DNA from 3 places in the Streptomyces sp. NPDC006529 genome. Region 1 is predicted to be linked to each of the others. Evidence: riboswitches for the same ligand, from Rfam matches in the RefSeq annotation. Region 1 holds a riboswitch; each other region holds the start of a gene.
What was found. A riboswitch is a leader RNA that binds a small molecule or an ion and turns the genes downstream of it on or off. The one in region 1 is predicted to bind cobalamin.
Positions count from the first base shown of each region.

Region 2: another riboswitch for cobalamin. It lies ahead of ABZY31_RS24900 (ribonucleoside-diphosphate reductase subunit alpha); the one in region 1 lies ahead of ABZY31_RS21025 (ABC transporter substrate-binding protein).
Region 3: another riboswitch for cobalamin. It lies ahead of ABZY31_RS14085 (cobalamin biosynthesis protein); the one in region 1 lies ahead of ABZY31_RS21025 (ABC transporter substrate-binding protein).

Region 1 covers NZ_JBEXPB010000030.1:59,267-69,784, forward strand. The annotation lists gene ABZY31_RS21000 (Helicase associated domain protein) at 1-1,570, opposite strand, end outside; gene ABZY31_RS21005 (sigma-70 family RNA polymerase sigma factor) at 1,815-3,449, opposite strand; gene ABZY31_RS21010 (glycoside hydrolase family 18 protein) at 3,706-5,037, opposite strand; gene ABZY31_RS21015 (hypothetical protein) at 5,231-5,827, opposite strand; tRNA gene ABZY31_RS21020 (tRNA-Trp) at 5,970-6,042, shown strand; cobalamin riboswitch at 6,139-6,269, shown strand; gene ABZY31_RS21025 (ABC transporter substrate-binding protein) at 6,306-7,334, shown strand; gene ABZY31_RS21030 (iron ABC transporter permease) at 7,331-8,359, shown strand; gene ABZY31_RS21035 (ABC transporter ATP-binding protein) at 8,356-9,144, shown strand; gene ABZY31_RS21040 (VOC family protein) at 9,200-9,595, opposite strand; gene ABZY31_RS21045 (DUF3291 domain-containing protein) at 9,898-10,458, shown strand; gene ABZY31_RS21050 (N,N-dimethylformamidase beta subunit family domain-containing protein) at 10,476-10,518, opposite strand, start outside.
Region 2 covers NZ_JBEXPB010000043.1:1,427-11,944, reverse strand. The annotation lists gene ABZY31_RS24905 (ribonucleotide-diphosphate reductase subunit beta) at 1-421, opposite strand, end outside; gene ABZY31_RS24900 (ribonucleoside-diphosphate reductase subunit alpha) at 421-2,805, opposite strand; cobalamin riboswitch at 2,969-3,118, opposite strand; gene ABZY31_RS24895 (YbdD/YjiX family protein) at 3,428-3,625, opposite strand; gene ABZY31_RS24890 (carbon starvation CstA family protein) at 3,622-5,826, opposite strand; gene ABZY31_RS24885 (GntR family transcriptional regulator) at 6,072-6,836, opposite strand; gene ABZY31_RS24880 (extracellular solute-binding protein) at 7,128-8,417, shown strand; gene ABZY31_RS24875 (sugar ABC transporter permease) at 8,490-9,497, shown strand; gene ABZY31_RS24870 (carbohydrate ABC transporter permease) at 9,617-10,381, shown strand; gene ABZY31_RS24865 (glycoside hydrolase family 3 protein) at 10,388-10,518, shown strand, end outside.
Region 3 covers NZ_JBEXPB010000015.1:52,721-63,238, reverse strand. The annotation lists gene ABZY31_RS14110 (ZIP family metal transporter) at 1-28, shown strand, start outside; gene ABZY31_RS14105 (cobyrinate a,c-diamide synthase) at 31-1,515, opposite strand; gene cobO (cob(I)yrinic acid a,c-diamide adenosyltransferase) at 1,521-2,120, opposite strand; gene ABZY31_RS14095 (putative cobaltochelatase) at 2,120-4,252, opposite strand; partial or broken gene ABZY31_RS14090 (cobyric acid synthase) at 4,437-5,954, opposite strand; gene ABZY31_RS14085 (cobalamin biosynthesis protein) at 5,951-6,937, opposite strand; cobalamin riboswitch at 6,974-7,113, opposite strand; gene ABZY31_RS14080 (hypothetical protein) at 7,226-7,447, opposite strand; gene ABZY31_RS14075 (inorganic phosphate transporter) at 7,468-8,739, opposite strand; gene ABZY31_RS14070 (alpha/beta fold hydrolase) at 9,061-10,209, shown strand; gene ABZY31_RS14065 (hypothetical protein) at 10,406-10,518, shown strand, end outside.

The DNA of each region.
Region 1 (10,518 bases):
GCAGCGCCGGATCGCGGGGCGTGGAGAAGCTCAGCAGGGCCCGGGCCGCCGCGCCGGGAGCGCCCGGCGCTCCGGCCGCCGCCGGGGGCGCGGGCGTCCGGCTCGGCCGCTGCGGCTGGGCCAGCGACTCCACCAGCCTGCTGTCGTGCGCCCGCAGCGCCTCCAGGAGCCGCGCCAGGCTCCCGTACGCCCGCGAGGTCAGCATCGTCTCCGGCGTCTCGCCCGGCTCCAGCAGGACCGGCACCACCAGCGAGGCGACCTTCCCCTCCCCGGGCCGGATCCGCAGCGCCCGGCCCACGGCCTGCACGAGGTCCGGCATCGAGTCGCGCACGTCGGCCCAGAACACGGAGTCGCACTCTTTGGTGTCGACGCCCTCGCCCAGCACCCGGACACTGCCGAGGAACGCCTTCTCCGCGATCCGGTCGGCCGCGAAGGCGTCCAGGACCCGCCGCCGGTGCGCCGCCGGGTGCTGCCCGCCCAGCCAGTCCGCCCACACCGTGCGCGGGTACACCGGACGGGGCGCCCGACTGGTCATCCGCAGCCGGGCCGCGACCGCGGGCAGGCCCGCCGCGAACGCCTCGGCCTCCCGGGTCAGGTGGTGGAAGACCAGGGTCCGCCGGAAGCCCTGCTCGGCGGCCGCCTTGACCAGCGCGGTCTGGAGCGCGGCCAGCCGGGCGCCGCGCACCGCGTCGGAGCGCCCTTCCGGGCCGAGCAGCACCGCCGCCTGGAACTCCGGGTCGCTGACGTCCACGCAGACCACCTGGTACGGCGCGCAGATGCCCCGGTCGATGGCCTCGGACAGGGACAGCGTGTGGCAGCGCGCGCCGAACGGGCCGTCCGGATCGTCCTCCATCGAGGCGACCAGCGCCCCGCCCGGCGCCCGGCCGCCGGCGCTCCGCGGCCCGGAGGCGGCCCCGGAACCGGCGGGGCCCTGCGGCCCCTCCGCTTCCTCGGACCCCCCGAAGGCGGGGGAGACGCGCAGGTCACCGGTGGTCTCGGGGTCCTGCCAGATTCGGGGCGTGGCGGTCATGTACAGCCGGCGGACCGCCGGGATCCGCGCGTTGTCGTGCACCACCGCCCACGGCTTGCCGATCCGCCCGGACGTGCGGTGGGCCTCGTCGACCACGACCAGGTCCCAGGCCGGCAGCCCGGCCAGGTGGGCCCGTTCGACGATGCCGAGGCCGAGGGAGGCGTAGGTGGCGAAGACCGTCACCCGTGACACCGGGCGGCACCATGCGGCGATCCGCTCCGGATCGGTGGTGCTGGGCACGCCCGCCTCCGGCCCGCGCAGCGAGCACACGGCGAGGAAGCGACCGGTACGGCCGCCGTCGCGCCAGGCGGCGACGCTCTGCACGAGCAGGTCGAGCGAGGGCACCAGCACCAGTACGCGCCCGGCCCCCAGCGCCTCGGCGGAGCGGACGGCCACCAGCGACTTCCCGGATCCGGTGGCCATGATCACCTGGGTGCGCAGCCCGGCCTCCGGGGGCTGCCCGCCCGGGGGCAGCTCCAGCGCCCGCACGACGGCGTCGACGGCCTCGCGCTGATGCGGACGCAGGACCTTCCTCGCCATCCGGTGTACTCCGCTCGCCCCGTCTGATCAGCCCATTCGGCTCCTGTCACTATCCTGCCCCGAAATTGAAGCATTCAGGGCCGGCGCGGGGTGTGTCATCGAGCGGTCCTTGAGCGGACGGCCGCGCTCCGGCCGGGCGGCGCTGCGCGGACGCGGGCGGCGCCCCGTGCCGCGGGACGCTCTGGGACGCGGCGAGCGCGTCCCGCCGGCGCCGGCCGGGGAGCGTCAGGGCTGCTGCGGAACGTCAGCGGGCGCCGAAGTCCTGGGTCCACCACGGGCCGCCCGCCCCCTGGCGGACGCCGACCCCGAGGTCCTTGAACGAGCAGTTGAGGATGTTCGCGCGGTGCCCCGGGCTCTTCATCCAGGAGTCCATGACGGAGGCGGGCGTCTGCTGGCCCATCGCGATGTTCTCGCCGTACGTCGACCAGCGGTACCCGGCGGCGGTGATCCGCTTGCCCGGGTCGGCGCCGTCGGGGTTGCTGTGCGCGAAGAAGTCCCGGTCCGCCATGTCGTCCGAGTGGTCCTGCGCGGCGGCGCGCAGCTGCGCGTCGTCCTTGACCGGGCCGCAGCCCGCGGCCGCGCGCTCCTGGTTGACCAGCGCGATCACCTGGGCCACGGTCCCCTGCGGCGCGGCGGCCGCCGGACGCGGAGCCGAGGATTTCGGGGTCGGCTTCGCGCTCGCGCTCGCCGAGGCCGAAGCCGATGCGGAGGCCGAGGCGGAAGCGGAGGAGGACGCCGACGCCGAGGGAGAGGGCGAGGCGGACGCAGAGGCGGAAGCCGACGGAGAACCCGAAGCGGAGGCGGAGGGGACGACCGCCCCCGTCGTGGAGAGCGCGGCCAGCGGCGCGCCGGGAGCGGCGGCGGTCGTCCCGGTCTCGCCCGAGCCGGGCAGCGCGCCCCCGAGGTACAGCGCCCCACCACCGGCCATACAGGCAACGACCACACCGCCCGCGATGACCCTGCGGCGCGTGCGCCGCCGCTTGCGGGACGCACCGCGGCCCGCGTCATGGCGCGCACCGGCCGCGTGCGCCCCCGGGCCCTTCGCGGCGCCGGGGGAGGGAGCGTCGTACGCGAACGCGGCCGCAGCCGTGCTCGCCTGGCGGACCGCGGCCAGCACCGCCGCCGACACGGGGACCAGCGCCAGCCCGGCCAGCAGCCCCTCCGCCGGGACGAGGCCGTTCCACAGGCCCGCGCAGCGCACGCACTCCCGCGCGTGCCGTGCTATTCGCTTGCGCCACAGCGCCGACGGCAGCCCGTCCCAGCCGGCCGCCACGGCGCGCAGGGCCTCACACGGCGGCTGGGCGTCCAGCGCCCGCTCGACCACCCGCGCGGACTCCAGCTGCGCCTTCATCCGCTGCACGCGGACCGCGGTGTGCTGCGGGGACAGCTCCAGCGCCGCCGCGACCTCCGCTCGGGTGAGTTCCCCCGCGCACTCCAGCCACCACAGCGACAGCAGCGCCCGGTCGTCCGGCTCCAGCCAGCGCGTGGCCCGTGCCGTCTCGCGCCGCTGCCCGGTGAGGTTCAGCTGGACGACGGTCAGGTCCACGAAATCGGCGCCGGGGTCGGCCAGTTCCCGCGCCGCCTCCAGCCCGCTCGCGTCGGGTCCGGTGCTGCGGGCCTGCCAGTGCGCCCGTACCCGGTTCATCGCGATCGCCACCAGCCACGACCGGAAGCTCTCGTCGGAGCGCAGCCCGCCCAGGCCGTCGAGGGCGCGCAGCATGGTGTCCTGGACCACGTCGTCCACGTCCACGGAGCCGTTCAGGGCCCGGCCGACGATGTTGTAGACGAGCGGCAGGTGCGCGCCGACGAGTTCGTCCTGCGCCCCCGGATCGCCCGCGCGGGCGGCCGACACCAGCGCTGCGATGTGCTGAGTACTCATGTGATGATCCCTGTCCGTACCGGCGGTCGATGGTGCCCAATACCTGGGAGACCGCCGAGCGGGGCCCCGATAACACTTATCGGTGAGCACTCTCTCGCACAAGGGGGCGGGGGGCGCACGGGGGGCCGATGGAAGGGGCCGACGGAGGGACCCCGGGGCCGGCCGCGCGGCCGGTCGGGGGACCCCCTCCCGGGGCGGGGGCCGGTGCCGGACGGGTGTCGGTTCGCGCCACCCGGGGCCCCCGCCGGCCGTCGGGTCAGTGGCCGCGCAGCCCCCGGTCCACGGCCGTCATCAGCTCGCCGTCCGCCGTGTCGCCGTCCAGCGACCAGAACATCGCGCCGCCGAGGCCGTGCTCGCGGATGTACGCCGTCTTGGTGCGCAGCACCTGCGGGTCGTCGTAGGTCCACAGCGTCGTGCCGTCGAAGAGCCACGCGCTGCCCGCCCGGCGGTCCCGGTGCAGGGTGTACGCGCCGGAGTCGGCCAGTTTCCTCAGCGCCTTGTAGTCCTCGTACCCGGCGGACCACGTCGCGGGCGCCGGGCCCGTCGCCGGGCGGCCCATGCCGTCGCCGCCGCCGGTGACCCCGGTCCAGCCCTGACCGTAGAACGGCATGCCCATGACCAACTTGCCCGCGGGTGCCCCGCGCCGCAGCCACGCGTCCACCGTCCCGTCGACGCTGAAGTCGTTCCGCGCGTACAGGGCCGACTGCTGGGCGGTGGTCTTCTCGCCGGAGACGTGGAAGTCGTAACCCTGGAGCGTGACGAAGTCCAGGTTCCGCATGATCTTCGGGACCTCGAAGCCCGCGTCGATCTTGGCGGGGGCGGTCGGGACGAAGGCGGTCAGCTGGTACTTCTTCTTCTGGGTCCGCCCGTAGGCGTCGAGCTGGGTACGGAACTCCTGGACCAGCGCCGTGAAGTTGCGCCTGTCCTCCGGGCGGTGGGTGGTGTCGGTGTCCCCGGCCGACCCCGGCCACTCCCAGTCGAGGTCGATCCCGTCGAAGAGGCCCGCGGCCGCGCCCGCGCCGCCGCGGGCACCGTCCTGCGGCAGATTGCCCTTGATGTAGAGGTCGATGCAGGACGCGACGAGCGCCTTGCGCGAGGCGGGGGTCCGGGCGGCGTCCGAGAAGTGCGTGGACCAGCTCCAACCGCCCAGGGAAATCTGTGCCTTGAGGCCCGGATGCCGGGCCTTCAGCTCGCGCAGCTGGTTGAAATTGCCGGCGAGCGGCTGGTCCCAGGTGTCGGCCACGCCGTCGACCGAGCCCGCGGCGTCGAGCGGACGGCCGTAGTCCGCCCAGGCGTCGGCCTCGCCGGGGACGTTGCCGGTGAAGCACGTGCCGTCCGCGCCGATGTTGCCGAAGGCGTAGTTGACGTGGGTGAGCTTGGCGGCGGCGCCGCTCGTTTCGAGGTTCTTGACCTGGAAGTCGCGTCCGTAGACGCCCCATTGGGTGAAGTATCCGACGCGGTGGTAGGCGCGTCCGTGACCGGAGCCGCCCTCGGAAGGGGCGGTGGCGGCTCCTGCGGCGGGCGCGACGGCCGCCAGGAGGGACAGGGAACAGGCGGCGGCCAGCCTGCCGAGCGTACTGCGGCGCATGGGCTTCCTTTGCGGATGCGGGGAGTGGTGCTCCTGAGCCGTGCTGTGCGCGTGCTGTGCATCCGGAAGCTATTGGTCTGGACCAGGGCGGTCAAGGGGGCGGGCGGCCGATGTGGTCAAGGGTGCGGGTGGCGGACGTGTCACGGGGGCAGGTGTCGTACGTGCCGCGGGGTCGGGCGGCCGACGGTCCGGCTCAGGACAGGCTCCACTGGCCGATGTCGTCGGCGGACCCGCTGTTCAGTGCGAACTGCACGGCCGAGGCGCGGGCGTCCTGCGGCAGTTCGAAGGTGACGCAGCCGGTGGCGGAGTCGCCGGGCGCCAGGGACCGTCCTTCGGTGAACTCGGCCCCGGCCGTCGTCGGCAACGCCACGCCGGAATAGCGCTCACCGTCGGCGTCCAGGAGGTACGAGCCGCTGCGCGGCGGGTCGGCGTAGGCGGCCGTACCGGTGTTGAGCAGGCGGAACTCGACCGCGACGAGGCGCCCGGCCGGATCCCGCAGGGCGTGCGCGGCGCGCGGGGCCGCCGGGTCGGTCACGGCGACGAGGGTGACGTCGAGCAGCTCGCCCGGGCGGTTGCCGCGGAGCGAGATGGTCTCGCCGGTGGGGTCGGTGGCGGTCGTCGCCACGGGCCCGCTGACGGTGGTTGCCCCGGGCCCGGCGGCGGCCGTCGCCATGGGGCCGGCGGCCGTCGTCGCGGGTCCGACGGCCGTCGTCCCCGGCCCGGCGCCGAGACCGAGCAGGACCGGTACGGCGAGCGCGAGGGTGGCCAGGGGGGACCGGAGACGGCGCACGGCGGGACCTCCTCGGGCACGGGACACCTCCACCATCCGTCTCCTCCTCCCGCCCCGCCACCCGCGCGGTTCCCACGGGCCCGACCACATCGTGGAAGTGATTGGATCATCCGCCCGCCGCGTGCGAAGCTGGTGTCACCGGAGGGGCGTAGCTCAGTTGGTAGAGCGTTGGTCTCCAAAACCAAATGCCGTAGGTTCGAGTCCTGCCGCCCCTGCACGAAGAAGATCCGCCACAGCCCAGGTGGGAGCCCGCTCCCCCTGGGCTTTCGCGTGGTGCCGACGCGCCCCGCCGATGGCCCGGGCGCGGCCGGTCTGGCAGACTCGGCCGGGTTACCCGGGCGGCGCGGACCAGGAAACCGGTGTGAAACCGGTACGGTCCCGCCACTGTGACCGGGCCCTCGCGGCCCGGGAGTCAGACACTGACGCGCCGCCTCTTCACTTCGACCAGGGGACGAGGATCCCCCGGAGAGGCTTCGCCATGCCGCGTTTCCGCGCCGCCCTGCGCGCGCTCAGCCCGCTCGCCGCCCTGGCGCTCCTGATACCGCTCGCCGCCTGCGCCGCCACCCCGGACGAAGGGGCCCGCGACGGCGTCGCGCCGGACGGAACCACCCGGTCGGCGGCCGCCCCCGGGAGCGGGGGATTCCCGTACACCGTGACCAACTGCGGTGTGACGACGACGTACAAGGCCCCGCCCCGCCGCGCCGTCGCCATGAACCAGCACGCCACCGAATTGCTGCTCGCCCTCGGCCTCGGGGACCGGATGGCGGGCACCGCCTACCTCGACGACGCCGTCCTGCCCGCCTACCGGCCGGCCTACGACAAGATCAAGGTGCTGGCGAAGGAGTACCCCTCGAAGGAGCTGCTCCTCGGCGCCGACCCCGACTTCGTCTACGGCGGCTACTCCAGCGCCTTCGACGCCGCGCAGGGCCGCGACCGCGCCGCGTTGGGCAAGAGCGGCATCAACACCCGGCTCAGCGTGGAGTACTGCACCCCGGGACCGGTCCGGTTCGAGCAGCTGAAGACCGAGATCACCGAAGTCGCCCGCACCTTCGGCGTGCCCGAGCGGGGCGCGAGGCTGATCGAGGACGAGCAGCGCCGCATCGACGCGGTGACCGCCCGCGTCAAGGACAAGGCGCGCCCGAACGTCTTCGTCTACGACTCCGGCGAGGCCGCCGCCTTCACCTCGGGCGGCAACGGCATCGGCAACGAGATCGTCTCCCTCGCGGGCGGAAGGAACGTGTTCGCCGACCTCAAGGACACCTTCGGCGACGTGTCCTGGGAGAAGGTCATCGAACGCGAGCCCGACACCGTGCTGATCTACGACTACGGCGGGACGAGCGTCGAAGCGAAGAAGCAGCGTCTGGTGAACGATCCGGCCCTCGCGCGGGTTCCCGCGATCAGGGACCGCCGTTTCGTCGTCCTTCCGCTGTCCTCCGCCGTCCTCGGGGTCCGCGTCGCCGACGCCGTCACATCCCTGGCCGGCCAGCTGCACCCCGACGCCGCGTGACGGCGGACCGCCGCCGGGCCCCCCTCGTCCTCGTCCTCCTCGCCCTCGCGCTGGTCGGCGGCGCGGTGGCGGGCCTGGCCCTGGGGCCGGTGCGGATCGCTCCCGGCCGGGTGCTGGACATCGTCCTGGCCGGACCGCGTCCCGGCGCCTTCGCCTCCATCGTGTGGGACGTGCGGATGCCGCGCGTGCTGCTCGCCATGGCCGTCGGAGCCGGGCTGGCCGTCACGGGCGCCGTGCTGCAGGCCCTCGTACGCAACCAGCTGGCCGATCCGTTCCTGCTCGGCGCGTCCTCCGGCGCCTCGGCGGGCGCCGTGGCCGTCATCGTGCTCGGCCTCGGGGCGGGCGTCGCGACCAGTGTCACCCTGCCCCTCGCCGCCTTCGCCGGGTCGCTCGGCGCCCTCGTCACGGTGTACGCCCTCGCCCGGCGCGGCGGCGCCATGACCACCGGGCGGCTGATCCTCGCCGGCGTCGCGGTCCAGTACGTGCTCTCCGCGCTGACCAGCCTCGCTCTGGTCCTCTCGGCCCGGGCGGAGCAGGTCCGGTCCATCCTCTTCTGGACGCTCGGCGGTCTCGGCGGGGCGCGCTGGGACCAACTGGCCGTGGCCGCCGTGGTCCTGGCGGTGGGGACCGGACTGCTGCTCGCCCTCGCCCGACCGCTCGACCTGCTGCTCGCGGGGGAGGAGGACGCGCGCACCCTGGGACTCGACACCGGACGCTTCCGGGCCGCCGCCTTCGTGCTGGCCTCCCTCGTCATCGGGGTGCTGGTCGCCTTCAGCGGCGCGATCGGGTTCGTCGGGCTGATGGTTCCCCATGCGGCCCGGATGGTCGTGGGAGCCGGGCACCGGGCACTGCTGCCGGTGGCCGCGCTGGGCGGGGCCGTGTTCCTGACGCTGGCCGACCTGGTCGCCCGTACCGCCGCCGCGCCCGAGGAGATACCGGTCGGCGTCGTCACCGCGCTGATCGGCGGGCCGTTCTTCCTGTGGATGCTGCGGCGTTCCGGCCGCTCCGAGGGGGTGGCCGGATGACGGCGCCGGTGACCTCCGCGCCGCTGGAACTGCGGGCCGAGGCCGTACGTTACGAGGTCGACGGGAACACCCTGCTGCGCGGCATCGACCTCACCGCCCGCCCCGGTGAGACGGTCGGCGTGGTCGGTCCCAACGGCAGCGGCAAGACCACCTTGCTGCGCTGCGTCTACGGCACCTTGCGGCCCACCGCAGGCCGGGTGCTCCTGGACGGCGTGGACGCGGCCACGCTGGGCGTCAAGGAGCGGGCCCGGCGGGTGGCGGTCGTGCCGCAGGACGCGAGCGGCACCTTCGGGCTGACCGTGCGCGAGGTGGTGGCCATGGGGCGTGGTCCGCACAAGCGGTTCTGGGAACAGGACGGGCCGGCTGACGCCCGGCGCGTCACCGCAGCGCTGGCGACGGTCGGCGCCGAGGCCCTGGCCGCCCGCCGCTTCGACGAACTGTCCGGCGGCGAGCGCCAGCGTGCGCTGGTGGCCCGCGCCCTCGTCCAGGACCCCGCCCTGCTCGCGCTCGACGAGCCCACCAACCACCTCGACATCCGCTACCAGTTGGACGTCCTCCGCCTGGTCCGGGACCTGCCCGCCACGGCCTTACTGGTCCTGCACGACCTGAACCTCGCCGCGTCCTTCTGCGACCGGCTGTACGTCCTGGACGCGGGCCGCGCGGTGGCCTCGGGGCCGCCGGGCGAGGTGTTGACGGAGGAACTCCTGGCCGAGGTGTACGGCGTGCGCACGCGCATCCAGGTCCACCCGACGACGGGGGCGCCGCACATCGTCTATCTGCCGTGAGCGGGCGGTCCGGGCGGGTCCGGGGACGGCCGTCCCCGGACCGGCCCGGCGCGGTTTACTTCGGGGTCGCGCCGCTGCCGTAGGGGCGGGTGATGATTTCCATTCCGTGCCCGGACGGGTCCAGGAAGTACAGGCCCCGGCCCCCGTCGTTGCGGTTGATCTCGCCGGGCTGCTTCTGCATCGGATCGGCGAAGTACGGGACGCCTGCGGCCTGGATCCGCGCGAAGGACGCGTCGAACTCCGCCTCGGAGATCAGGAAGGCGTAGTGCTGAGGGGTGACGGTCCCGGACGGGACGGTGGCGAAGTCCAGCGTGACGCCGTTGGCGGTGTCGACGGGGATGAAGGGTCCCCACGCGGTGCCGACTTCGAGTCCGAGGACGTGCGCCAGGAACTGCGCCGACTCCCGGCCGTCCCGGGAATGGATGATGGTGTGGTTCAACTCGACCGACATGGGTGAATGCCTCCGTAAGGCACCTCACGGTCACCTCCATGCCTCACCCGGACGGTGACCGGCACGCGATGACGTGAACACGATCCTAGACGGTCGGCGCCGCGAAGCGCGGACGGCCCGAGCACCGAAGGCCGCCCAGCCGGTGCGGGAGGCCACTTGGAGCGGCGAAACGCAACTTCGACAGGTCCGGCCCAGGCGGTTACCTTCACCTGGTCGCGGCGATCGCCCACGGTTGCGCAGGAGTTCCCCGTCCGGCGATCCCCGTCCCCCACATCAAGCGGCCCGTCCCCAAGGAGAGACGCATGCCCCGTCTTGCCCTGTACACCTTCGGCGTCCTGACCTCACCGCTCGCCGATCCCGGACCTCTCACCCGTGCGTTCTACGACAGTGGTGAGGCCGTCTACCGGACGATCAGCCAGTACCCCGGATACCTCGCGCACGCCGAAGCGGCAGAAGGCGGCGGCCGGGGCGCGCTCTTCGACGCGGACTGGGGTGCGTGGGGAGAGTTCGTTGTACCGGCCTGGTACGGCAAGGGCCGCACGGCGGAGACCACCGCCCTGGCGGCGACCCTGTCCCTCTGGACCGATCTGCGCCCCGCCTTCGAAGCCATCTACACCGGTCCGCACCGCGAGGCGCTGAACAGGCGCCACGACTGGTTCGAGAGGACGGGACACCCGAATTACGCGTTCTGGTGGACCTCCGACGATGTGACACCCACCTGGCAGGACGGGGTTTCCAGGCTGGAACACCTCCACACCCACGGCCCGGCGCCGCACGCCTTCACCTTCCGGCACTCGTTCACCCCGGAGGGGACTCCGTGCACGCTCACGGGCACCGGCCCGCAGAGCGACCTGGCGCGCTGAGTCGCCGGTCGGCGCGATCACGCACCGCCGTACACCGCCTTGACGTTGTCCCGGGCCGGA
Region 2 (10,518 bases), on a different contig from region 1:
GGATCTCCTCGACCGCGTCGAAGGCCGCCGCGCGGTCGTCCGGATCGGGGAGGTAGGTGTCGAGCAGCGTCAGGTAGAACTGGACGTGCACGGCCTCCTCGAACAGCTGGCGCGACAGGTACAGCCGCGCCTCGGGCGAGTTGATGTGCTTGTACAGGGTCAGCACGAGGTTGTTCGAGACGATCGAGTCACCCGTCGCGAAGAACGCGACGAGGCGGCCGATCATGTGCTGCTCACCGGGCGTCAGCTTCGCCAGGTCGGCGACGTCCGAGTGGAGGTCGACCTCCTCGACGGTCCAGGTGTTCTTGATCGCGTCCCGGTAGCGCTCGTAGAAGTCCGGGTAGCGCATGGGACGCAGGGTCAGCTCGAAGCCCGGGTCGAGCAGGTTCTTCTCGGCCGCGCTCTTGTGGGGGGAACTCATTACTGGCAGGCCTCGCATGACTCGGGGTTCTCAAGGGAGCAGGCGAGCGCCTCGGCGTCGGCGTCGGCCTGCGGGAGCGCCACCGGGGTGGCGGCCTGCGCGGCGCGGGCGATCTTCGTCGCCGGGCGCGAGCGCAGGTAGTACGTGGTCTTCAGGCCCTGCTTCCAGGCGTACGCGTACATCGAGGACAACTTCCCGATGGTCGGCGTCTCCAGGAACAGGTTCAGCGACTGCGACTGGTCGAGGTACGGCGTACGGGCCGCCGCCATGTCGATCAGGGCGCGCTGCGGGATCTCCCACGCCGTGCGGTACAGCGCGCGCACTTCGGCGGGGATCCAGCCGAAGCCCTGCACCGAACCGCTGGCCTCGCGCAGCGCCTCGCGGGTCTGCGCGTCCCAGACGCCGAGCTTCTTCAGCTCGGCCACCAGGTAGGCGTTGACCTGGAGGAACTCACCGCTGAGGGTCTCGCGCTTGAAGAGGTTGGAGACCTGCGGCTCGATGCACTCGTACACGCCCGCGATCGAGGCGATCGTCGCGGTCGGGGCGATCGCGAGGAGCAGCGAGTTGCGCATGCCGGTCTCGGCGATCCGGGCGCGCAGCGCGTCCCAGCGCTCCGGCCAGTTCAGCTCGGTCGCGTAGTGGTCCGGGTGCAGGACGCCGCGGGCGGTGCGGGTCTGCTCCCAGGCCGGCAGCGGGCCGCTGCGCTCGGCGAGGTCGCAGGAGGCCTCGTACGCGGCCAGCATGATGCGCTCGGAGAGCTTGGTGGACAGCGCCTTCGCCTCGGGGGAGTCGAAGGGCAGCTTCAGCTTGAAGAAGACGTCCTGGAGGCCCATCGCGCCCAGACCCACCGGACGCCAGCGGGCGTTGGAACGCCCGGCCTGCTCGGTCGGGTAGAAGTTGATGTCCACCACGCGGTCGAGGAAGGTCACGGCGGTGCGGACGGTCTCGTCCAGCCGCTCCCAGTCGATCTCACCGGTCTCGGCGAGGACGAACGCGCCGAGGTTGACCGAGCCGAGGTTGCAGACGGCGGTCTCGCCGTCGTTGGTGACCTCGATGATCTCGGTGCACAGGTTCGAGGAGTGGACGACGGTGCCCGGCTCGGCGGTCTGGTTGGCCGTGCGGTTGGAGGCGTCCTTGAAGGTCATCCAGCCCTGGCCGGTCTGCGCGAGGGTGCGCATCATCCGGCCGTACAGGTCGCGGGCGGGCATGGTCTTGCGGGCCAGGCCGTCCGCCTCGGCCTTGCGGTAGGCGGCGTCGAAGTCGTCGCCCCACAGGTCGACCAGCTCCGGCACGTCGGCCGGGGAGAACAGCGACCAGTCGGCGTCGGCGTTCACGCGGCGCATGAACTCGTCCGGCACCCAGTGGGCGAGGTTCAGGTTGTGGGTGCGGCGCTGGTCCTCACCGGTGTTGTCGCGGAGCTCCAGGAACTCCTCGATGTCCGCGTGCCAGGTCTCCAGGTAGACGGCGGCGGCGCCCTTGCGGCGGCCGCCCTGGTTCACGGCGGCGACGGAGGCGTCGAGGGTCTTGAGGAACGGCACGATGCCGTTGGAGTGCCCGTTGGTGCCGCGGATCAGCGAACCGCGGGCGCGGATGCGGGAGTACGAGAGGCCGATGCCGCCGGCGTGCTTGGAGAGGCGCGCGACCTGGTGGTAGCGGTCGTAGATCGAGTCCAGCTCGTCGAGCGGAGAGTCAAGCAGGTAGCACGAGGACATCTGCGGGTGCCGGGTGCCGGAGTTGAAGAGCGTGGGGGAGGAGGGCAGGTAGTCGAGGCGGCTCATCAGCCGGTACAGCGAGGCCACTTCCTCGACGGCCTGGACGCTCTCGTCCGCGGCGAGGCCGCAGGCCACGCGCAGCATGAAGTACTGCGGGGTCTCCACGACCTGGCGGGTGATCGGGTGGCGCAGCAGGTAGCGGCTGTGCAGGGTGCGCAGACCGAAGAAGCCGAAGCGGTCGTCGGCGCCCTCGGCGGCCGCGTGCTCGACGAGCGCGTCCAACCGGGTCGCGTGCGTGGCGACGAACGCGGCGGTGCGCTCCGCGATCAGGCCCTCGCGGTGACCGACTGCGACGGACGCCGAGAAGGAGGTGGCCCCCTGGCCCGCGGCCTCTTCCGCGATCGTCAGCGTCAGCAGACGGGCGGCCAGCCGGGAGTACGCCGGGTCCTCCGAGATCAGGCCGGCGGCCGCCTCGGTGGCCAGGCCGCGCAGTTCGGCCTCGTCGGCCACGGAGCTGCGGCCCCGCAGCGCGGCGGCGGCGACCCGGCCGGGGTCGGTGTCGGCCAGGTCGGCGGTGAGGTCGGTGAGGGTGCGCAGCAGCGCGGCGCCGGGACCCTCGGTGGCCTCGGGCTGGGCGGACTCGGCGCGCGGTGCGGCAGGCGCGATGGTCACGTGGGGGGCTCTCCCTCGCTCGGCTCCGGACGACTCACGGGGCGGGGCGAGGGGGCTGCCGGGCGGGCACGGACGTGCGGGCCCGGGGCAGGGCTCGGCGCGTCTCCACACGGCGTCCACCGGCCCAACCGCGAGGCCCGGACGTATCGGCGTCCGGACCGGTCGGTCCGGGCGCACTGTCGGCAGGTCCTCGGACTTGCGGCAGCACCAATGGGTGGTTGGGTGCAGTTCATACCGTTGCGGGACAGTTCCGGATTCGCACCGGATTCCCCTGCGGCGACAGCGAGCACGAGCATACATGTGGGGGCCGCTCGTTGCGCGACCCCCACATGTTGTGTCGGCGCGGCTACAACTCCATCCGATGCGGCGGCGCGAGGACGGCCGGTACGGGCGCCCCGGCACCCTCCGGGGCCCGGCTGGTCCGGCGGCTCCCGCAGGCCCCGTGGCCCCCGGCAGGGCCCCTCGGCGGTCCCTCCGGCGGGCTCGGACAGGTCCCCCGGCGAGGCCGTGGGGGCGGCCGGAGGCCGGCGACCGGGACCCCGCCGCCGACGGCCCGTCCCACGCGAGAGGCCGCCGGGTTCCCGGTCGGGGAATCCGGCGGCCTCCGGTTCGCGGTGGCTCCTCAGCAGCAGCGGAAGCCCTCGCGGGGGTCCGCCTCGCGGGCGTCGGTGCGGGCCCGCTCGAAGGCCCTGCGGGTGGGCACCTCGGCGTGCGGGTCGTGGGAGCGCGCATGGGCGACGTACCGCTCGTAGGCGCTCTCGCCCGAGAACTCGCGGACGTAGAACCGGATCCGGCCCAGCGCCGCCCGGACGGCGCTCACGCCACCGGTTCCTTGACCCGGCCGCCGCCCGAGTCCAGACCCGCGGCGGCCAGTTCCGCCTTCTCGGCGGCCGTCGGGATCAGGCCGGCCGGAGCGATGATCTTCGACTCCGACCACGGGACCTCGGAGAGCTCCGCGCTCCCCGGGTCGCGGACGGCCTTCAGGCAGGTCCGCAGCGCGTCCAGCAGGACGATGACGATCAGGAGCGCGAAGACCGCGGAGAGGACCCCGTCGACCGTGGCGTTGGTGACCACGGTGTGCATCTGGTCCATGGTCTTGGCGGGCTTGAGCACCTTGCCCGCCTCGATCCCGGCCAGGTACTTGTCGCGCTGGGCGAAGAAGCCGATCGTCGCGTCGTCGGAGAAGATCTTCTGGTAGCTGGCGGTGAGCGTCACGGCCACGTCCCAGGCCAGCGGGACCGCGGTCACCCAGGCCCACTTGAGCCGGCCCGACTTCACCAGCAGCGTGGTGCAGACGGCGAGGGCGACGGCGGCGAGCAGCTGGTTCGCGATGCCGAAGAGCGGGAAGAGCTGGTTGATGCCGCCCAGCGGGTCCTTCACGCCGACCCACAGGAAGTAGCCCCAGCCGCCGACGACGACCGCGCTGGCGAACCAGACGCCCGGCTTCCAGCTGACGTCCTTGAAGGACTTGTGCAGGTTGCCCAGGGTGTCCTGGAGCATGAACCGGCCGACCCGGGTGCCCGCGTCGACCGTGGTCAGGATGAAGAGGGCCTCGAACATGATGGCGAAGTGGTACCAGAACGCCTTCATCGCGGTCCCGCCGACCACGGACGAGAAGATCTCCGACATCCCGAGTGCGAAGGTCGGCGCGCCACCCGTGCGGGAGAGCAGGCTGGTCTCGCCGATGTCCTTGGCCGCCTGGGTCAGCGCGTCCGGGGTGATCGAGAAGCCGAGGCCGCCGATCGCCTGGGAGGCCTCCAGGGCGGTGGTGCCGATCCGGCCGCTGGGGGCGTTCACCGCGAAGAAGAGGCCCGGCTCGATGATGCAGGCGGCGATGACCGCCATGATCGCGACGAAGGACTCGGTCAGCATGGCGCCGTAGCCGATGACCCGGACCTGGGTCTCCTTCTGGATCATCTTCGGGGTGGTGCCGGAGGAGACCAGCGCGTGGAAGCCGGACAGCGCCCCGCACGCGATGGTGATGAAGACGAAGGGGAACATCGAGCCGGCGAAGACCGGTCCGTCGCCGCGGGTGGCGAAGTCGGTGACGGCGGGCATCTTCAGCGTCGGCAGGGCGATGACCACGCCCACGGCCATCAGCGCGATGGTGCCGACCTTCATGAAGGTGGAGAGGTAGTCGCGCGGGGCGAGCAGCATCCACACCGGCAGCACCGAGGCGAGGAAGCCGTACCCGACCATCCAGATGACCAGCGTCTCCTTGTCGAGCGTGAAGACGTCGGCGAGGGAGGAGTCGGCGACCCAGCCGCCCGCGACGATGGCGAGCAGCAGCAGGGCGACGCCGATGAGCGAGACCTCGGTGATCCGGCCCGGGCGCAGCACCCGCAGGTAGAAGCCCATGAAGAGGGCGATCGGGATGGTCATGCCGATGGAGAAGACGCCCCAGGGGGAGTCCGCCAGCGCGTTGACGATGACCAGGGCGAGGACCGCCAGCAGGATGATCATGATCATGAAGACCGCGACCAGCGCGGCCGCGCCGCCGACGGGGCCGATCTCGTCCCGGGCCATCTGGCCGAGCGAACGGCCGTTGCGCCGGGTGGAGAAGAACAGGGTCACCATGTCCTGGACCGCGCCCGCGAAGATCACGCCCGCGACGATCCAGATGGTGCCCGGCAGGTACCCCATCTGCGAGGCGAGCACCGGGCCGACCAGCGGGCCGGCGCCTGCGACGGCCGCGAAGTGGTGGCCGAAGAGCACCCGGCGGTCGGTGGGGTGGAAGTCGACACCGTTGTCGAGGCGTTCGGCCGGGGTGGCGCGGGTCTTGTCGACCTTCAGCACCCGGTCCGCGATGAAGCGCGCGTAGAAGCGGTAGCCGATGGCGTACGAGCCGAGCGCGGCGGCGAGCAGCCAGGCGGCGGAGATCTCCTCGCCGCGGGAGAGGGCGAGCACGCCCCAGCCGACGGCGCCGACGAGGGCGACGGCGGCCCAGACGGCGATGGACGCGGGGGTGAGCCCCCCGCCTCCCGACCGCCCGGCGGTTGCTTCGGGTCCAGCTTCCGGCATGATCCTCGTCCCCTCGTCGATCATCTGCGCGCGCGCAGGGAATCTACGGGGACCACCCGGTGAACGAAAGCCCCCGTCCGCATAGCGGTACGTGAGTCAACTACGGTTCGCGGGGCGGGTCGACGCCGCGGGGCCTCGAACGTATAACGATGGCCGGCGGCATGGCGGGGGCCTGGCCGCAGGGCGTGGACGTGCGGCGGAGCGCGGACCGGGAACGCGCGGGAGAGCCGCGTTCCCGGCCGGAATCAGACCGCCGGCCGCTTGAGGCGGGCCACGAACTTGTAGCGGTCGCCGCGGTACACCGAGCGCACCCACTCGACGGGTTCGCCGTCGGCGTCCAGGGAGTGCCGGGAGAGCATCAGCATCGGCAGGCCCACGTCCGTACCCAGCAGCCCCGCCTCGCGCGGCGTGGCCAGAGAGGTCTCGATGGTCTCCTCGGCCTCGGCGAGCCGGACGTCGTACACCTCCGCGAGGGCGGTGTAGAGCGAGGTGTACTTGACCAGCGAGCGGCGCAGCGCGGGGAAGCGCTTGGCCGAAAGGTGCGTGGTCTCGATGGCCATCGGCTCGCCGCTCGCCAGGCGCAGCCGCTCGATGCGCAGCACCCGGCCACCGGTGGTGATCTTGAGCAGTCCGGCGAGGGTGTCGTCCGCCGTCACGTAGCCGATGTCGAGGAGCTGGGACGTGGGCTCCAGGCCCTGCGCCCGCATGTCCTCGGTGTACGAGGAGAGTTGGAGCGGCTGGGAGACCTTGGGCTTGGCCACGAAGGTGCCCTTGCCCTGGATGCGCTCCAGCCGTCCCTCGACCACCAGCTCCTGGAGGGCCTGGCGGACCGTGGTCCTGGAGGTGTCGAATTCGGCCGCCAGGGTGCGCTCCGGGGGTACCGGGGTGCCGGGCGGCAGGGTCTCCGTCATGTCCAGCAAGTGCCGCTTGAGCCGGTAGTACTTGGGCACCCGCGCCGTGCGAGTGGCTGCCCCGCCTTCCGGCTCCGTGGTCGCCCCTTCGGTGGCCATCGCCGCCCGCCTTCCCGACTCCAGTTTCGCTGCCGTCACCGGCTCCTCCGATATGTGCGGTCACATCGTGACACGGGCCGCGGGGCGGGCCTCGCCCCCACCTGAGGTGTCGGTCCGGTAACGGACCGAGCACCCGCTCATTAGACCCTTGACACCCCTAAAGGTCTAGGCCAAGCTCCGACTACTGGTCTAAACCAATATGGATCAGATCCCGGCCCCACGTGCAGTACTTCGCGTATGTCGCCGCGGCGGGCAAGGGGAAGTGCAGGCAGCATCCCTGAGGAGGGTGGCGTGAAGCGCAAGCTCATCGCGGCGGTTGGAGTCGCGGGCATGGTTATCGGCCTGGCGGCGTGCGGTGGCTCCGACAGCAAGGGGGGCACCGAGACCGACAAGGCTTCGGGTGCCAAGGAGCTCACCGTCTGGCTGACGGTCGACGCCCAGAACAACTGGCCCGAGCTGGTGAAGGCGGCCGACGACGCGATAGTCGCGAAGCACCCGGGTCTCACGGTCAAGCACGAGTACTACGGCTGGCCGGACAAGAACGCCAAGCTGGACGCCGTGCTCGCCACGGACAAGGCCCCGGACGTTGTCGAAATGGGCAACTCCGAGATGATCGGCTACATGGCGACCGGCGCCTTCTCCGAACTCGACGCGTCGAAGTTCGAGAACTCCGCCGCCTGGCTGGACGCCCTGAAGGAATCCGTCACGTACGACGGCAAGAACTACGGCGTTCCCTACTACGCCGGTGGCCGCGTCGGCACCTGGCGCAAGGACCTGGCCGCCGAGGCCGGCGTCACCGCCGCGCCGAAGACCTGGGCCGAACTGACCGGTGCGCTGGACAAGATCCAGACCGCGAAGGGCGACAAGTTCAGCGCCCTCTACCAGCCCTCGCCGGACTGGTACGCCGCGATGTCCTTCGTCTACGACGCGAACGGCACCATCGCCAAGAAGGACGGCGACAAGTGGAAGGCGACCCTGTCCTCCCCCGAGTCGCTGAAGGGTCTCAAGCAGTACAAGGAGCTCCTCGACAAGTACATGCACGCCGACAAGACCAAGGACGAGTCCGACCGTCCGGTCGTGTTCGGCCAGGGCAACGCCGCCGCGATCTTCTCCGCCGGCTGGGAGGGCGCCGACGCCGCCACCCCGAAGAACGACAAGGTCGGCGGCCTGAAGGACAAGGTCGAGACCTTCGTGATGCCCGGCCCGAACGGCAAGGCCCTCCCGGTCTTCCTGGGCGGTTCGGACCTCGCGGTGCCGTCCAAGTCCAAGGCCAAGGACATCGCCGCCGAGTGGATCAACGTCTTCACCGGCTCGCAGGGCCAGAAGGGCCTGATCGCCAAGGGCAACCTGCCCAACAACAAGACGGACCTCGCCCCGCTCAAGGCCGACCCGAAGACCCAGGTCTCCGCCACCGCCGCCGAGTCCTCCTGGTTCGTCCCGACCGCTCCGGGCTGGGGCCAGGTCGAGAAGGGCAAGCTCCTGCAGACCATGCTCCAGGAGATCGGTACCGGCAAGAAGACGGTCGAGGCCGCGGCGAAGGACGCCGACGCCGCGATCGACAAGGTCATCAACACCAAGTGACCTGAAGGAGGGCCCCGCCGCGACGGCGGGGCCCTGCTGCCCGTCAAGAGAGGGACCCCCGAGGAGCACGCGATGAGTGCCGCACAGACAACCACCGCCGATCTGCCGCCCGCGGGGCAGAAGCCTTCGACCGCGGCGAAGACAGGGAACGCGGGCACGCCGGGGAAGACGGGCAGGACGGGCCCCCGCAAGGGCCCCGGCGCCACCCCCTGGCTGCTGCTCGCCCCGTGCCTGCTGGTCATCGCGCTCGTCATGGGATACCCGCTCTACAGGCTGGTGTCCCTCTCCTTCCAGAACTTCGGCAAGTCCGAACTCTGGGGGTTCAAGGAAGCCGAGTTCGTCGGCTTCGACAACTTCTCGAAGTTCCTCGGCGACGGGGTCTTCTGGACCGTGGTCCTGCGCACCGTGATCTTCGCGGTCGGCGCCGTCATCCTGACGATGGTCATCGGCATGCTGATCGCGCTGCTGCTGCAGAAGGTCTCCGGCTGGGTCAAGGCCCTCGTCAACATCGCGCTCGTGGCGAGCTGGGGCATGCCGATCATCGTCGCCACGGCCGTCTTCAAGTGGCTCTTCGACTCCGGCTACGGCGTCCTCAACTACATGCTGAGCAAGCTCCCCGGCGTGGACATGATCGGCCACAACTGGTTCGCCAGCGGCCCCGAGGGCCTCGCGGTGATCATGCTCCTGGTGGTCTGGGGCGCGGTGCCCTTCGTGGTCATCACCCTCAGCGCGGGCCTGACGCAGGTGCCCAAGGAGCTGGAGGAGGCCGCGCGCCTCGACGGCGCCGGCGCCTGGGGCGTCTTCCGGCACGTCACCCTCCCCATCCTGAAGCCGATCCTCGTCATGCTGACGACGCTCTCGGTGATCTGGGACATGGGCGTCTTCCCGCAGGTCTTCGTCATGCGCAACGGCAACCCCGAGGCCGAGTTCCAGCTGCTGACGACCTACTCCTACCAGCAGGCCTTCGTGGTCAACGACTACTCGGGCGGCTCCGCCATCGCCCTGGTGACCGTCCTGCTGCTGCTCGGAGTGGTCGCCGTCTACATGCGCCAGATGCTCAAGATCGGAGAGGTGGAATGACCGCCGCCACCGCGCCCGCCGCGACCCCGTCCGCCGCACCCCGCACGCCGAAGCCGAAGCGGAACCGGAAGAAGTCCAGGCTCGGCTGGAACCTGGGCGGCCTGCTGGTCTTCGTCGTCATGGGCTTCCCGGTCTACTGGATGCTCAACACGGCCTTCAAGCCGGACAAGGACGCGATCGACCCGCACCCCAAGTTCTTCCCGACCACCTTCACGCTGGAGAACTTCAAGCGCGCCCTGGAGATCTCCGACTTCTGGGGCCCGGTCGGCCGCAGCCTGATCGTCTCCTGCGTCGTGGTCGTCATCGGGATCGTCGTCGGCATGCTGGCGGCCCTCGCCATCTCCCGGTTCGCCTTCCGCGGCCGCAAGGCCGTCATCGTCGGCATCCTCGCCGTGCAGATGATCCCGCTGGTCGCGATGATCATCCCGGTCTTCCTGCTGCTCAACGACCTGGGTCAGTACGACAAGCTCACCGGTCTGATCATCACGTACCTGACCTTCATCCTCCCCTTCACCGTCTGGACGTTGCGCGGCTTCATCGTCAACATCCCGAAGGAGCTGGAAGAAGCGGCGATGGTCGACGGCTGCACGCCGACCGGCGCCTTCATCCGGGTGGTCTTCCCGCTGCTCGCCCCGGGCATGGTCGCCACCTCCGTCTACGCCTTCATCCAGGCGTGGAACGAGTACCTCTACGCGCTGATGCTGATGAGCCAGCAGAATCAGACGGCCACCGTCTGGCTCGGCAACTTCACCACCAAGCACGGCACCGAGTTCGCCCCGATGATGGCCGGCTCCACCATGATGGCGCTGCCGATCGTCGTGCTGTTCCTCGTCGTCCAGCGGAAGATGGCCGCGGGTCTCACCGCCGGCGCTGTGAAGGGATAACGGCCCATGACTGTCCTCGCGCACCGCACCGACACGCTCACCCGTGACGCGCTCGCGGTCCTCCAGCCCGGCTTCGAAGGCACCAGCGCCCCCGCATGGGTGCTGCGCCTGGTCGGCGAAGGGCTCACCGCCGTCGG
Region 3 (10,518 bases), on a different contig from region 1:
CTGGCTGCTCGTGGGCCTCGCGGACTGACCTCACGGGACGTCCGCTGCCCCCGCCGGCGCCCCCGCGCGCACGGCGGCCGCGCGCGCCGCGGCGACGAAGCGCCACGCCACCGACGGCTCCGCGGCCCAGTGGGTGTGCAGGTAACTGGCGTGTACGGAGCCCAGGACGAAGCCCTCGACCCGGCGCTCGGGACGGGTGAAGCCCCACGCGGGCGCGGCGCCCGCCCCGGCGCCGTCGCCGGTCCCCGCCCCGGGCTCGATCACCGTGCGGTGGAACTCGTGGCCGCGCAGCCTGGTCCCCGCCCGCGCCAGCGGGCTGTCGGAGACCGCCACCGCCTCCCGGTAGCCCAGGGTGAGCCGGTCCGACATCCGCGCGTCGGCGTCCAGCACCCCGCACATCGGCTTGCCGTCCAGCGAACCCGCCAGGTAGAGCAGCCCCGCGCACTCGGCGGCGACCGGCGCCCCCGACGCGGCGAAGGCGGCCACCGCCGCGCGCAGCGGTGCGTTGGCCGAGAGCTCGGGCGCGTACATCTCGGGGAACCCGCCGCCGATGACCAGCCCGGCGGTGCCCTCGGGCAGCGCCTCGTCCCGCAGCGGGTCGAAGGTGACGACCCGCGCCCCGGCGGCGCTCAGCAGCTCCGCGTGCTCGGCGTAAGAGAAGGTGAAGGCGGGCCCGCCCGCGACGGCGACGACGGGTGCGGCGCCGCCGCCGGGGCTCCGCCCCGGACCCCGCGCCTCGAACGCCGGCGGGGCTGGAAGATCCAGCCCGTCCGGCGCCCGGAACAGGGCCTGTTCCGGGGCCCACGCGGCGCAGTCCAGCGGCGGCGCGGTCCGGGCCAGCGCCATCAGCGCCTCCAGATCGCAGCCCGCCCGCACCTGTTCGGCCAGCGCCGCCACCGAGGCCAGCGCGTCCGCCCGGCGCTCGGCGACCGGGACCAGCCCCAGGTGCCGGGAGGGCGCCGCGACCTGCGGCACCCGGCGCAGCACGCCGAGCACCGGCATCCCGGCCTCTTCCAGCGCCTCCCGCAGCATCACCTCGTGCCGGTCGGAGCCGACCTTGTTCAGGATCACGCCCCCGATCCGCACCTGCGGATCGAAGGACGCGAAGCCGTGCGCGAGCGCCGCCACCGACCGGGACTGCGAGGACGCGTCCACCACCAGCACCACCGGCGCCCGCAGCAGCTTGGCGACCTGCGCCGTCGAGGCCAGCTCACCACGGCCGGCCGCCCCGTCGTAGAGGCCCATGACACCTTCGACCACGGCGAGGTCGCACCCGGCCGCGCCGTGCGCGAACAGCGGGCCGATCAGGTCCGGGCCGGACATGAAGGCGTCCAGGTTGCGCCCCGGCCGGCCGGTGGCCAGCGCGTGGTAGCCCGGGTCTATGTAGTCGGGCCCGGCCTTGTGCGGGGAGACGGCGAGGCCGCGCTCCGTGAAGGCCGCCATCAGACCCGTCGCGACGGTGGTCTTGCCGCTGCCGGAGGACGGCGCGGCGATCACCAGGCGCGGGACGGTCACGGACGTCACCACTCGATGCCTCGCTGGCCCTTCTGGCCGGTGTCCATGGGGTGCTTGACCTTGGTCATCTCGGTGACCAGGTCCGCGAACTCGACCAGCTTCTCGGGGGCGTTGCGGCCGGTGATGACGACGTGCTGGGTTCCGGGACGGCCGCGCAGCACCTCGATCACCTCGTCCACGTCGATCCAGCCCCAGTGCAGCGCGTAGGTGAACTCGTCCAGGACGTACAGGGCGTGCGTCTCGGCGGCCAGGTCGCGCTTGACCTGCTCCCAACCCTCCTTGGCCGCCTGCTCGTTGTCGAGCTGCGCGTCGCGCTGGACCCAGGACCAGCCCTCGCCCATCTTGTGCCAGACGACCGGACCGCCCTTGCCCGTCTCGCCGAGCGCCTTGAGCGCGTTCTCCTCGCCGACCTTCCACTTCGCCGACTTGACGAACTGGAACACCCCGACCGGCCAGCCCTGGTTCCAGGCGCGCAGCGCCAGCCCGAAGGCGGCCGTCGACTTGCCCTTGCCGGGTCCGGTGTGGACGAAGACCAGCGGCCGGTTGCGGCGCTGGCGCGTCGTGAGCCCGTCGTCGGGAACGACGGACGGCTGTCCCTGCGGCATTAAGCGGCCCTCCTGTGGGTCGGGGATGAGGTACGTACGTTCTTCACGAGCCCGGCCAGCGAGTCGGCCCGCAGCCCGTCGAGGGTCACCGCGGGGCCGCCCAGGTCGGCGGCCAGCACCCCGGCCAGCCCCAGCCGGACGGGACCCGACTCGCAGTCCACGACCACCGAGGCGACGTGCTCGCCCTGGAGCAGCAGCGCGGCCCGGCGCGCGAGCGCCCGGGCGTCACCGCCCGCCGGACCCGCCGAGGTGGCGCGCCCGTCGGTGACGACCACCAGCAGCGGGCGGCGCGACGGGTCGCGCAGCCGCTCCACGCGCAGCACCTCGTGGGCCTTGAGCAGCCCCGCCGCCAGCGGGGTGCGCCCGCCGGTCGGCAGCTGCTCCAGCCGGGCCGCCGCCGCGTCCACCGACGAGGTGGGCGGCAGCGCCAGCTCGGCGCCGGCGCCGCGGAAGGTGATCAGGCCGACCTTGTCGCGCCGCTGGTAGGCGTCCAGCAGCAGCGACAGGACCGCGCCCTTGACCGCGCCCATCCGCTTGCGGGCCGCCATCGATCCCGAGGCGTCGACGACGAAGAGCACGAGGTTGCCCTCGCGGCCCTCGCGCGTCGCCTGGCGCAGATCGTCCTTGCGCACGACCAGGCCGCGGCCGCTGCGCCCGCGGGCCAGCTGGTGCGGGGCGGCCGCCTGGACGGTCGCCGCGAGGTGCAGCTTGGTCAGCTGGCCCCGGGGGCGTTGCGCGCCGGTCGTGCGCCCGTGCGCGGTACGGGCCCGCGAGCGCCGCCCGGACGCGCCCTCGCCGAGCCCCGGGACGCTGAGCATCTTGGTCCGGAAGGGGTCGGCGGCGCGCACGGCCGCCTGGGTGGGTCCTTCGGCCGCGTCGGCGCGGGCCGGGGCGGGCTCGGGGGCCCCTTCCGGCTCGGCGGGACCGGCCGGTCCGTCCGCCTCCGGCGCGTCCGCCGGTCCGGTCTGTGGCGCCGGGTCCTGCCCGTGGCCCTGCGGCGGCAGCCCGCCGCCGTCCGGGCCGCCGTCGGGGTCCCCGTCGGGGCCGTCCCCGGGGCCGCCCTCCGGTCCGCCGTCGTCCGGACCCTCCGGCTCCGGCTCCGGGTCGGGCTCGGGCTCCTCGTCCGGGAACCCGTCGAGGATCTCGTCCAGCTTGTCCTCGTCCAGCCCCGGCGCGTCGAAGGGGTTGCGCCGCCGCCGGTGCGGCAGCGCCAGCAGCGCGGCCTGGCGCACGTCCTCCTTGCGCACGTCGGTGCGCCCGGCCCAGGCCGCCAGCGCGGTGGCGGTGCGCGCCATCACGATGTCGGCCCGCATCCCGTCGACCTCGAAGGCGGCGCAGGTCGCCGCGATCTGCATCAGTGCGCCGTCCCCGAGCACCACCCGGCCCAGCAGCGCCCGGGCCGCGATCACCCGGGCCCGTACGTCCGCCTCGTCACCGGCCCAGCGCGCGGCGAAGCCCGCGGAGTCGTCCTCGTACGCGAGCCGGCGGCGCACCACCTCGACGCGCTGCGCGGGCTCCCTGGAGGCGGCGACCTCGACGGTCAGCCCGAACCGGTCCAGCAGCTGCGGCCGCAGCTCACCCTCCTCCGGGTTCATCGTGCCGACCAGCAGGAAGCGGGCGGCGTGCCGTACGGAGACGCCCTCGCGCTCGACGTAGGAGGCGCCCATCGCGGCGGCGTCGAGGAGCAGGTCGATGAGGTGGTCGTGCAGCAGGTTGACCTCGTCGACGTAGAGGATCCCGCGGTGCGCGTCGGCCAGCAGGCCCGGTTCGAAGGCCTTCACGCCCTCGGACAAGGCCCGTTCGATGTCCAGCGCGCCGACGAGCCGGTCCTCGGAGGCGCCGACGGGCAGCTCGACCATCCGCGCGGGGCGCGCGGCGGCCGGGCCGGGCTCGTGCGGGCCGTCGGGGCAGGCCGGATCCGGTGCGGTGGGCGCGCAGCTGAACCGGCAGCCGGGGACGACGTCCACGTGCGGCAGCAGCGTCGACAGCGCGCGGACGGCGGTGGACTTGGCCGTCCCCTTCTCGCCGCGCACGAGCACGCCGCCGACCGCGGGGCTCACCGCGTTGAGCAGCAGCGCGAGGCGCAGGTCGGTTTGACCGACCAGTGCGGTGAACGGGTAGGGGGTGCTCACGTGTTGCTCACTCCTTCGAAGGTGCGGACCGTACCCGGGGCTCCGCCCCGGACCCCGCGCCTCAATCGCGGGCGGGGCTGGAGGGTGTCAGCCCGTCCGGCGTTTGAGGACCGGGTCCGGGCGGAGCCCGGTTTCGGGAAGGGGCGGGGTGGGGGAGAGCCCCGCAGGGCCCGGGGCGCCGTCACGGCGCGCCCGGCGGCAGGAACGGGAGCCCCGCCGGGGCGCCGGACTCGATCAGCCGCAGCAGCGCATCGGTATCGGCGTGCTCCTCGATCAGATCGCCGAGCAGATCCAGCTGCTCCTCCCGCAGGGAGCCGAACGACGTGTCCGGGGCCGGAACGAACCGGCGGCCGGCGGCCCGCGCGACCTCCCGCAGGAAGGCCCGCCGGAAGCCGTCGCTCTCCAGCGACCCGTGCCAGTGGGTGCCCCACACCTCACCGACCCGGCACCCGTCCAGGAAGGGGGTGCCGCCCCGCACATCGGCCACGCCGTGGTGGATCTCGTACCCCTGGACGCTCTCGCCCAGCGCGCTCCCGCTCGGCCGCGCGAGGGTCTTCTCCCGCTCGAAGCGGACGCGCACGGGCAGCAGCCCGAGCCCCTCGACGACCCCGGCCCGGGACTCGACCTCGTCCTCGATGGACTCGCCCAGCACCTGGAAGCCACCGCAGACGCCCAGAACCGGCCGCCCCTCGGCGGCCCGCCGGGCCAGCGCGTCGGCGAGGCCGCGCTCGCGCAGCCAGGCCAGCGCCTTCACGGTGCCGCGGGTGCCGGGGACGACGACCAGGTCGGCGTCGGCCAGTTCCTCGGCCCGGTCCACGAACCGCACCACGACGCCCGGTTCGGCGGCCAGCGCGTCCACGTCCGTGAAGTTCGACATCAGCGGGACCGCGCACACCGCCACCCGCAGCACGTCCTCGCCCACCGGCGGGGCGACCACGGACTCCCGTACGGCGCCGCGCAGCGAGACCCGCAGGCCGTCCTCCTCGTCGATGCCGAGCCCGTGCCGGAAGGGCAGCACCCCGTAGGTCGCCCGCCCGGTCAGCCCGCGCAGCATCTCCATGCCCGGCTCCAGCAGGGACACGTCCCCGCGGAACTTGTTGACGAGGTAGCCCGCGATCAGCGACTGGTCCTCGGGCGACAGCAGGGCCGTCGTACCGAAGAAGGAGGCGAAGACCCCGCCGCGGTCGATGTCGCCGACCACGACCACCGGGAAGCGCGCGGCCCGCGCGATCCCCATGTTCACGATGTCCGTGCGCCGCAGGTTGATCTCGGCCGGACTGCCCGCCCCCTCGCAGATCACGGCGTCATACGTGCCCCGCAGCTGCTCCAGGCAGTCCGTGACGATGCCGAGCAACTGCTCCTGCCTCCCCCCGTGATAGCCGCGCGCACTCATCTCACCCACCGGCTTGCCCAGCAGCACGACCTGGCTGCTGCGGTCGCTGCCGGGTTTCAGCAGCACCGGGTTCATCAGCGCGGTGGGTTCGACCCGCGCCGCCTGGGCCTGCATCGCCTGGGCGCGGCCGATCTCGGCGCCCTCCAGGGTGACGAAGGAGTTCAGCGACATGTTCTGTGCCTTGAAGGGCGCCACCTTCACGCCCTGGCGGGCCAGCCAGCGGCAGATGCCCGCGGTGACCACGCTCTTGCCCGCGTCGGAGGTGGTGCCGGCGACCAGGAGTCCGCCGCCGCGCCGTGCGCCGCTCATGCGCTTCCCTTCGTCGTACGACCGGATGCGCGGCGTGACGCGCGCAGTGACGACACCAGCGACCGCAGGGCCACGCATGCCCCGAGGGAGATCCAGGTGACCCGGCGCGAGAGCCGTACGGCGCGCTCGATGTCCGGGGCGTCGACCGGACGGCCCGCCGCCCCGTTCAGCACCGCCCGGTGCTCCACGCGCCCCGCGTACGCCAGGGTCCCGCCGAGGCGGACCCCGAGCGCGCCCGCGAAGGAGGCCTCCACCGGGCCGGCGTTCGGGCTGGGGTGGGCGGCGGCGTCCGCGCGCCAGGCCCGTACGGCGCCCCGCCGGTCGGGTCCGGCCGCCACGGCGGCCAGCGCGGTCAGCCGGGCGCCCGGCCAGCCCGCGACGTCGTCGAGCCGGGCCGAGGCCCAGCCGTAGCGCAGGTAGCGCGGGGAGCGGTGGCCGACCATCGCGTCCAGGGTGTTCACGGCGCGGAAGAACAGCAGCCCGGGCACCCCCGCCAGGGCGCCCCAGACCAGGGCGCCGACGACGGCGTCCGAGGTGTTCTCGGCGACGGACTCCACGACGGCGCGGGCGATCTGCTGCTCGTCCAGGGCCTGCGGGTCGCGTCCGCACAGGTGCGGCAGCCGCTCCCGGGCCACCTCGGTGTCCCCGGCGGCCAGGGCGCCCCCGATGGCCAGGGCTTCGCGGCCCAGCGAGGTGCCGCCCACCACCGCCCAGGTGGCGGCGGCGGTCAGGGCGATGCGGGCGGCGGCGGGCCGGGAGCGCACGGCGCGGGCGCCGAGCGCGCCGACGGCGGCCGCGCCCCCCGCGCACACCAGGGTGTGCAGGGCGCCCCGGGCCCGGCTGTGGCCCCACAGGGCCCGTTCGACGGTGGCGGCGGTCCGCCCGAAGGCGGCGACGGGATGCCCGCGGCGCGGATCACCGAGGATCCGGTCGCCGATCAGGCCGGCCGTCGCGCCGTACGCGAAAACGCGATCGGCACGCATGTGGCAGGTAGGTCCTCACTCAGGGTCCGCGCCCTGGTTCGACGTGTCCGGTGGCGAGAGTTCCTGGCTTCCGGGGAGCCGTCGGCTCCTCGGTGACAGTGGCGGGACCGCGCCGGATTCGCACCGGACTTCCTCTTCATGCCGCCGTGTTGGCTCCGGCAGTCCACCACGCCCCGCGAACGCCCGTCAACTTGCCGTTGACCTGCGAAAGCTCCCCCCGGCGGTGGGCCGGAGGGAGCTTTCGGACGTGCTGGGGCGGGTGGGACGCGCGGGGGTGACCGCGCGGCGTCAGCTGACGATCAGGTAGATCGCGTAGCCGACGGCCACCGCGCAGAGCGAGAAGCAGGCGTAGGCGCCGGTGCGTGCCAGGTGGGCGGCGCCGCCCCGGCCGGTCGCGGCCTCGTGCTTCGACAGGCCCACGATGCCCAGGGTGAACAGGGTCACGAGGGCGACGGTGGCGGAGAGGCTGACGCCGAACACGGAGCCGAGTGCTGCCCAGTCGATCTTCATACTGCCGATTCCTCTGTGGGTCAGACCGCGGCGGCGGGAGCCGCCGGGGCCGGGGGAGCGGCCGGTGCCGGGGTGGGGATGGTCGCCTTGAAGGCCTCGTCCGTGACCGCGGCGGTGGTGCCCGCGAGCGGCGGAACGACGACGGCGGCGATCGCGGTGGTGACCACGCCGGGAGCCTCGGCCGGGGCGTCCGGCGTGCCGTTCACGTTGGTGTGGTCGACGACCTGGCGGCGCGAGACGAGCCAGATGGCGACGCAGGAGCCGACGAGGAAGAGCGCGACGGCGGCCACGCCGACGTCACCGGTCCGCATGACGAGCTCGGCGCCCGCGGACACCAGGGCGGCGGCCGGCAGGGTCAGGCCCCAGGCGATGAACATCCGGCTGGCGGTGGACCAGCGGACCACGCCGCCCTTGCGGCCCAGGCCCGCACCCATGACCGCGCCGGAGCAGGCGTGGGTGGTGGAGAGGGAGAAGCCGAGGCTGGAGGAGGCCAGGATGACGCTGGCGGCCGAGGTCTGGGCGGCGAAGCCCTGCTGCGGCTGGAGGTCGGTCAGGCCGCTGCCCATGGTGCGGATGATGCGCCAGCCGCCCAGGTAGGTGCCCATCGCGATCGCCATGCCGGCCGAGAAGATGACCCAGACCGGCGGGTTGGAGCCGGGGGCGAGCGCACCGCCGGCGACCAGCGCCAGGGTGATGATGCCCATGGTCTTCTGCGCGTCGTTGGTGCCGTGCGCCAGGGAGACGAGTCCGGCCGAGGCGATCTGACCGGCCTTGTAGCCCTTGGCGGAGGTCTTCTCGTCGACGTTCTTGCCCACCTTGTAGGTGAGCCGCGAGGCCAGCATCGCGGCCACTCCGGCCACGATGGGCGCGGCGACCGCGGGGAGCAGCACCTTGGTGACGAGCGTGCCGCCGTTGACGGCGCCGAGACCGGCGGAGGCGACGGCCGCACCGACCAGGCCGCCCATCAGGGCGTGCGAGGAACTGGACGGCAGGCCGACCAGCCAGGTGACGAGGTTCCAGAGGATGGCGCCGACCAGCGCGGCGAAGATGACCTCCGGCTGGATGCCTTGCTCGTTGACCAGGCCCTTGGAGATCGTCTTGGCGACCTCCACGGACATGAACGCGCCGACGAGGTTCAGCACGGCGGACATGGCCACCGCCGTCTTGGGCTTGAGTGCGCCGGTCGAGATGGTGGTGGCCATCGCGTTGGCCGTGTCGTGGAAACCGTTCGTGAAGTCGAACACGAGAGCGGTAATGATCACGATCCCGAGGAGAAGCGTTATGTGCTCCATTTACCCAGGCTTCTGTTTGACGTCAGTGGCTCGCCGACCGTAGGCAACTTGAGTGAACGGAAGATGAACTGGACCGGGCGGAGCGGTGTACCGATCCGGGGACGGTTCGCCGCGCTCGTCCCCATTGGACCGCTGATGCACCTGTTTACGCACGTCAGGGGCTGGATGGACCCCCGGCCGACCGGGGGTCTCCCACCCCGCCGTCGCGTGCGTCCGGGACCCCGGGTGAGACCCGGATCACGCCCGCCCGGCGCGCGTCCCCGGTCACCGGAACGACCGCCTCCACTGGCCGGGCCCGCCGCCCCGGCCGACACTGGAGCGGTGCCCCCCGCAACCACGACGGCAGCGGCCGTCACCGCCGCCCTCACCGCCGCCGGACTGGCCGCTGCCGCCGGGGTGGCCGCCGTCGCCGCCGGCCGGTACGCCGCCAACGCCGCCCTGCGGACCGAACCCGGCCGCCCGCTGCCCGGCGGACCGAAGCTCGTCGTCCACTCCGCCACCGCGGACCGCGTCGCCCTGACCCGGTCCCTCGCCTCCCTGTGGCCCGGTACGTACGGCCTGGCCGCGCCCGGTGTGCACGCGGTCGTCGGGGCCGTCCTGCCCGACGCCCCGCACGACCCGGACACCGTCGTCCGGCGCCTGGTCGGGGTCACCCACGGCTCCCTCGCCCCCGGCACCCGGGTCCTGCTCACCCCGCAGATCCACGCCGGCAACCCGCGCGCCGCCCTCGGCCTCGACCACGCCGACGTGGACGTTCCCGGAGAGCTGGGCGCCCTGCCCGCCTGGTTCGTGCCCGGTGCCCGCGACACCTGGGTGATCACCGCGCACGGGCTCGGCGGCACCCGCGAACACCCCATGGTGGTCATGCCCTTCCTGCACCGCCACCGGCTGCCGGTCCTCGACCTCGCCTACCGCGGCGACCTCGGAGCCCCCGCCCCGCCGGACGGCGTCGGCCACCTCGGCGCGTCGGAGTGGCGCGACCTGGACGCGGCGATCCGCTACGCCCTGCGCTTCGGCGCCCGCCGGGTCGTCCTGTACGGGTGGTCCACCGGCGCCACCATGGCCCTGCTCGCGGCCGAACGCTCCGCCCTCGCCGACCGGATCTCCGGGCTGGTCCTGGACTCCCCGGTGCTGGACTGGCGCGCCACCCTGGAGCGCCTCGCCGCCGCCCGCGGGACCCCGGCCGCGGTCCTCCCGCTCGCCGTGCGGGCCGCCGAGGGGCGCACCGGACTGCGGGCCGGCCGGCGGCCGCCGGGCGCCGACCCGGCGGCGCTGCGGATGCCCGTACTGATCTTCCACGGGCCCGAGGACACCCTCGCGCCCTGGGAGCCCTCGCGCCGCCTCGCCGCCGCGCGCCCGGACCTCGTCACCCTGCGGACCGTCCGGGACGCCCCGCACGGCGCGATGTGGAACGCGGATCCCGCGGAGTACGAGGAGGGCCTGCGCCGGTTCCTGACCCCGCTGATGTAGCCACCGTGGCGCGAAGGCACCTTTGCCCCGGTATGACCCCTCGGTGTCCGGCGGTAACGGCCGGTTCCGTTTGGGCTTTCGGGCCGTGACGGGCGAGACTGCTTCCGTGACGTCCCGAAAGCCTGATGAGCAGTTGGCTCGCGACTCCAGACTCCGACTCGTCTCTCCGCGCTCCGTCGCCACGGCCCGCAAGGCGGTGACGGACCGGAGCACCCGGCCGGCCCCCCGCCCGCCCGCCGGTACCCCCGCCGCGCCCGACCTCGCGAACCGGGCCCGCGCCTCCCTGGCGGACGCCGTGCGCCTGGCCCG